Regions from separate parts of the Arachidicoccus ginsenosidimutans genome, predicted to be linked through region 1. Evidence: riboswitches for the same ligand, from Rfam matches in the RefSeq annotation. Region 1 holds a riboswitch; the other holds the start of a gene.
The links. Region 1 has a riboswitch for cobalamin ahead of A9P82_RS03920 (TonB-dependent receptor). Riboswitches for the same ligand answer to the same signal wherever they lie in the genome.
Positions count from the first base shown of each region.

Region 2: another riboswitch for cobalamin. It lies ahead of metE (5-methyltetrahydropteroyltriglutamate--homocysteine S-methyltransferase); the one in region 1 lies ahead of A9P82_RS03920 (TonB-dependent receptor).

Region 1 is NZ_CP015971.1:851,052-854,480, reverse strand. It holds gene A9P82_RS03935 (sigma-70 family RNA polymerase sigma factor) at 1-191, shown strand, start outside; gene A9P82_RS03930 (aspartate carbamoyltransferase catalytic subunit) at 297-1,220, shown strand; gene coaD (pantetheine-phosphate adenylyltransferase) at 1,302-1,772, shown strand; cobalamin riboswitch at 1,781-1,979, shown strand; gene A9P82_RS03920 (TonB-dependent receptor) at 2,088-3,429, shown strand, end outside.
Region 2 is NZ_CP015971.1:2,167,842-2,171,270, reverse strand. It holds gene metE (5-methyltetrahydropteroyltriglutamate--homocysteine S-methyltransferase) at 1-1,985, opposite strand, end outside; cobalamin riboswitch at 2,136-2,325, opposite strand; gene A9P82_RS09775 (polysaccharide deacetylase family protein) at 2,458-3,369, shown strand.

The DNA.
Region 1 (3,429 bases):
CTTTGAGTCCGCGCGAAGCCGAAATCGTGAATGCGTATTTTGGTCTTGAAGGCGAAAATGGAATTACCATTGAGCAGATAGGACAGAAGTACGATTTGACGAAAGAACGTATTCGCCAGATTAAAGAAAGAGCTATCAAACGCTTGCAGAAAGCACGTTACAGCGGTTCGCTGAAATCTTATTTAGGTTAATTTGAATAAGGAAAAGTTTGAAAAACCATTCGTGAAAACGGATGGTTTTTTAATGTGAATAAGTCAGAATTGTTTTTATAAAAAATCTCCTAACTTTGCTTTTTAATGACACTCTCAACAAAACACTTGTTAGGCATTAAAGACCTTACGAAAGAAGACATTAGCCTCATTCTTTCAACTGCCAATCAATTCAAAGAAGTATTGCAACGCCCCGTAAAAAAAGTTCCTTCGTTGCGCGATGTTACCGTTGTCAATCTGTTTTTTGAAAATTCCACGCGCACTCGAATGTCGTTTGAGCTTGCGGAGAAAAGGCTTTCGGCAGACACGCTCAATTTTTCCGCATCCGCATCGTCGGTGAAAAAAGGCGAAACTTTGCTCGATACCGTGAACAACATCCTGAGCATGAAAGTAGATATGGTGGTAATGCGTCACAGTGCAAGCGGTGCGCCGCATTTTTTAGCAAAACATATTGATGCGGCTATTATCAACGCAGGCGACGGCATCAACGAACATCCTACGCAGGCTTTGCTTGATGCGTTTTCGATGAAAGAAAAATTCGGAACGCTTGAAGGATTAAAAGTTGCGATTATCGGAGATGTGATGCATAGCCGCGTAGCTTTGAGTAATATTTATCTTTTAAAGAAAATGGGAGCAGAGATTGTGGTTTGTGGTCCACCAACTTTGATTCCGAAATATTTGCAGGAAGCGCTGGATGTCCACATCGAATATAAAGTAAAAGATGCACTCGATTGGTGCGATGTGGCGAATGTGCTGCGCATTCAATTGGAACGGCAAAATCAACCACTATTTTCTTCGTTGAGAGAATATAATCTGGCTTACGGCATCAACCGGAAACTGTTGGATTCTTTGAAAAAAGAAATCGTCATTATGCATCCGGGTCCGATTAACCGCGGCGTGGAACTCGACAGCGATGTTGCCGACGGCGAATTTTCCATTATTTTAAATCAGGTAGAAAACGGCGTTGCCGTGAGGATGGCTGCATTGTATTTGTTGTCGGGGAAAGTCTGAACCTTGATTTGAAAGATTGAAAAGATTGTTGGGATTGAACACACAACAATTATTAATTTTTAATTACTAATTTTTAATTAAATGCGCATCGCTTTATTTCCCGGAACCTTCGACCCGATTACTTTGGGACACGTGGATATTGTAAACCGCTCATTGAATCTATTCGATAAAATAATTATCGGCATAGGCACGAATGCCAGCAAAATTCCTATGTATTCTGATGAGCAACGCCTGCAATGGATTAAAGAGATTTATAAAAATGATAATCGCGTGGAAGCCGCTGTTTATGAGGGTTTGACAGTTGATTTTTGTAAAAAAACAGGTGCGCAGTATATTCTTCGCGGCATTCGTTTTGTGAGTGATTTTGAATATGAAAAAACCATTGCTGATATGAACCGCAGTTTGGATAATTCCATTGAAACTATTTTCCTTACTTGTTTGCCGCAATATTCTTCTGTTGCATCAACACTTGTGCGAGATGTTATCCGTAATGGCGGCGATGCGAGTTCTTTCTTACCCGATGTTGTGAAGAATAGTATTTATCACAAATAATTTCTTTTATCTTCGCGCTCGATTAAGGTTTTTGTTTACACAAAATTAAAAGGGAAGATTGGTGTAAATTCCAACGCTATCCCCGTAGCCGTAACAAGCAGTTTTTATAAAACAAGTTGTTGAAGATTACCACTGTTTCGTTGTAAGAAATGGGAAGGTTTCAACAATGCTTCAAGCCGGAAGACCTGCCTTTATCACATATTATTTCATTGGCTTTCGGGACGAAAAGTTGAAGAACGAATTTTGACGTGCAACTATTTTGCTGTGTCTTGTTCAGCTTTGCTATTTTCTTCTCGAAGCCGCTATTTATAAGGCGTGCGGCAGATTTTACCTTTTATATTTTTATTGATTTCATCGTGCGTTTTTGCACAGGAAGATACCGCGCATCATTTAAGAGAAGTGGAAGTAAAAGGCAAAATAATTCCACTATCAACAAAATCAATCACACCTGTACAAACGCTGCAACAAAATGATTTACAAAACATCAACGGTTCAACTGTTGCCGATGCAGTCAAATATTTTTCGGGTGTTCAGGTAAAAGATTACGGCGGAATCGGTGGACTGAAAACTATATCTGTTCGCAGTTTGGGCGCGAATCACACAGGTGTGAGCTATGATGGAATTATGCTGAACGATGCACAAAACGGGCAGATTGATTTGGGAAAAATTTCGTTGGATAATGTTGAACAAATCAGTTTGTATAATGCACAACCGACAAATATTTTGCAACCTGCACGTGCATTTTCATATGCATCTGTTTTGGAATTGAAAACGATAAAACCATTATATAATGATTCGGAAAAAATAAAACTAAATGCTTCATTAAACACGGGTTCTTTTGGTTTAATCAATCCTGCTGCAACTATTCATTACAAGTTCAACAATAAACTCGCGAGTTCGCTGAATGCCGCGTGGGAAAAGGCAAACGGCGAATATAACTTCACTTATAAAAACGGTTCTGTTACGGAAAAGGGCAGAAGAACAAATGCGGATATTCACGATTTTCATGCAGCTTATAATTTGCAATATGCCATTAATGACAGCAATATTGTGAATGTTGATGCGTATTATTATCATTCGCAAAGAGGCTTGCCCGGCGCTATTATTTTATACAGCGGACAAGGAACACAACGCCAATGGGACGATAATTTTTTCGCGCAGGCTTTTTGGAAAAAAAAGTTATCAGCGCGAAGCGAATTATTGCTCAATGGAAAATATAATTACACTTATACCGATTACTTGGACACGGCTTATCAAAACGCGCAACATAGATTGGAAATGATTTTCTACCAACGCGAATTTTATGTGAGCGGTGCATACTCTTTTCAACTTTTTTCTTTTATGAAAGCAGCGTATGCAACCGATTTTTTTATTGATAATTTGCACAGCAACCAACAAGACTTTGCAACACCTACGAGATATACTTTGCTAAATAATGTAAACGTAAAATTTTCATTTGAGCAATTGCAAATTGCCGGGAACTTATTAAGTACAACAGTAAACAACAAAGTAGAACATCGCTCAAAACCCGCTAATTATCACCATTTCAGCCCGACGGTAGAATTTATTTATCAGCCATCGAAAAATGTTCCATTAAGGTTAAGAGCGTTTTATAAAGACATTTTCCGAATACCTACTTTCAACGATTTGTATTACA
Region 2 (3,429 bases), 1.3 Mb from region 1:
ATGATATCGTTGAACTCGGAGTAGCACATGTGTGTATGAATCTGCGTTTCGTCTTGCACGCCGGAAGCTGCGATTTTAAAGGCTTTCACAGCCCAAGCCAAATAGGTTTGCCAATTTTCTTTGCGCAAAGGCAAGCCTTCACGAATGGCAGGTTCATCAATCTGGATAATTTTTATGCCTGCCTTTTCCAAATCGACAACTTCATCTCTGATTGCCCAAGCGAGTTGAAAAGCTGTTTCCGAACGCGGTTGGTCGTCGCGAACAAAAGACCATTGTAACATCGTAATCGGACCTGTGAGCATTCCTTTCATCAAGCGTTTTGTTTGGCTTTGCGCGAAGGATGACCATTCCACCGTAATTGGATTTTTGCGTTCAATATCGCCGTAGATAATCGGCGGTTTCACGCAGCGCGAACCGTAGCTTTGCACCCAACCAAAATTTGAGAAAGCATAACCATCAATGTTTTCTCCGAAATATTCCACCATGTCGTTACGTTCAAATTCGCCATGAACCAACACATCAATATCCAACTCTTCCTGCAAGCGGATTGTTTCAATAGTCGCAGCCTGTAATGCTTGTGTATACTCGGTTTCAGAGATTTCGCCTTTCTTCAGTTGTGCGCGCAATTTGCGTACATCGGTCGTTTGCGGGAACGAACCAATCGTTGTTGTTGGGAACAAAGGAAGATTAAATAATGCGTGCTGCTTTGCTTGCCTTTCTGCAAAAATGCTTTGTCTTTCCGCATCTTTATCCGTGATATTTTTCACACGGTTTTTCACGGCTCCTTTGTGAATGCGCGTAGAGTTTTTGCGTGAAGCAATTGCCGCTTTATTTTTCTCCAATAATTCATTTGCTTCGGGCGCGTTATCAACAATCTTGCTCAGTTCGGCAAGTTCGTTGATTTTTTGCTTCGCAAATGAAAGCCAATTCTTCAATTCATCATCCAGTTTTTTCTCACTGTCTAAATCGCACGGCGTATGCAATAGCGAACATGAAGGTGCAAGCATTAATCTTTCTTTTCCGAAATGATTAATGGCTTTATTGATGATTGCCAATGATTTTTCATAATCATTTTTCCAAATATTTCTTCCGTCAATTACACCAAGTGAAAATATCGTTTGTGAACTAACCTTTTCGGAAGCAATAATATCATCCAATTGTGAAGGGCATCTTACCAAATCCAAATGAATAATATCGAAAGGCAAACCTAAAACCGTTGAAAGGTTTTCGCCGTAACATTCAAAATAATTTGCGAGTACAAATTTAATGTTCGGGAATGCACTTTTTAATTCGGTATAAATCGCTGAAAGTGCCGTCAATTCTGTGTTTGAGAGATTTGTTGCCAAAATGGGTTCATCGAACTGAACATATTGCACATTCAAATCCGACAGCTGTTTCAATATTTCTTTATAAACGGGCAACAGGTTTTTCAACAAATCAAGACGATTAAATTCCGTTTCTTTTTCCTTGCCCAACAATAAAAAAGTAAGCGCACCGATGATGACAGGCTTCGTTTCGATGCCCGCTTGCTTGGCTTCTTTATAATCATTAACTATTTTGTTAGATAAGAAATTAAAAGATTGGTTTTCGTAAAATTCTGGAACGATGTAATGATAATTCGTATCGAACCACTTGGTCATTTCCATTGCCGTAATGTCGAAGCCGTCGCTTTGAAAGCCTCGCGCCATCGCGAAATATAAATCTGTTTCGGATAATTTTTTGTCTTCAATCAACGGATGGAAACGATGTGGAATGGCGCTTACCGTAAGGCACATATCCAGCATTTGGTCGTACAACGAAAAATCGTTCGACGGAATTAAATCAATGCCTGCATCTTTTTGCAGTTGCCAATTGTGCAGGCGGATTTGTTGTGCAGCCTGCTGCAAATCCGATTGGGAGATTTTCTTACTCCAATAAGCTTCTACGGCTTTTTTAAGTTCGCGGTTACCACCGATTCGCGGATAACCTAAATTTTGCGTAAACATGGTTTTTAATTTGTTTAGAACGTGAAACAATAAAAATCATGCTCTGAATTATGCGGAGTTTTTGTTGATGTAAGTACATGAAGATGTGCTTCAACTTGTGGAGAAGAATTTGTTGAAATGCCCATCAGCCGCCGCTTTATATCGTGAAAGCTCCGACCAAAATTAAAGGCAAGTATCCCGGCTTGTTTCCGGTGCAACATCCTTCCCAATAAAATTTTATCAGTGGATATAAATTGTTGCATCGTGTGGTACGAAACTTACGGTAGCACGTCTGCCCGTGATTTACACACGGTTCCTTTTTAATTTTCCTTTCGGAAAAACCTGTAACTTATGGTGTATAACAAAGAACAAGGCTGCGAAGTTAATAAAGATACATGAATGTAGATGAAGCACGAGAAAGCTTGTTCTATAAATCAACAATTTATTAACCATCAAACGACTATCTTCGCTCTTGTTTTATAAAAAATACAGCATGAAATATTCTTTACTCAAAGTTGGTATGTGCGTTTTCATATTTTCAGCATGCAACAATAATCGCAGCGAAAAAGCTCCGGTACCTGCGAGCGTAGCCGATACTGTTTTAACGGTTGAGAAGCACGATACAGCTGTAAAAAGCGAAACAATTATTCCTCCAGACAGTACGGTAAAAACAAAAACGGTCAATACGATAGCAGCCACAGACACGGCTGCTATCGACTCAACTAAAAAGTATGTTTTTCTCACATTTGACGATGGTCCGCAACCCGGAACAATGAATGTATATCACAATCTGAAAGCGCTTGGACTAAAAGGAACTTTCTTTATGGTAGGGCTTCATGCGACTTATGGGAAAGCTATGCACGATGCAGTTGATACGATTCGTAATGCTTATCCCGAAATTCTTTTGGCAAATCACAGTTACACGCACGCCAGAGATAAATACATTGCATTTTATCATCATGTCCGTTCCTGCTTTGACGATTTTATGCAGGCGCAAGCGAGCCTCGATGTTCAGAAAAAGTTCATTCGTTTGCCGGGCAATAGTGCGTGGGTTTTAGCTACGGGTATGCAGGCGCATCCATTGGTAAAACCTGTGTGTGAGTTGCTGGATTCCGCAGGGTACAACGTTATCGGTTGGGACACGGAATGGAATTTCAAACGCGACCCAAGCGGTCATGGTTCCGTGCCTGTGCAAACGCCGGAAACAATGGTGCGCATGGTGGAAAATGCCTTGAACAATCATCACACGCATCGTAGAAATGCGGTGGTTCTTTTGTCGCACGACAGAATGTTTAACCGACCGAATTATTCCGACTCTTTATACAAATTTATGCGGCTGCTAAAAACACGCAATCCCGGATATGTGTTTGAAACGGTGGAACATTATCCCGGCGCGAAACAATAATTGGAGTACCACAGATGCACAGATAAATGGTAGAAAATCATCCGGGCACCTGCGGCAATA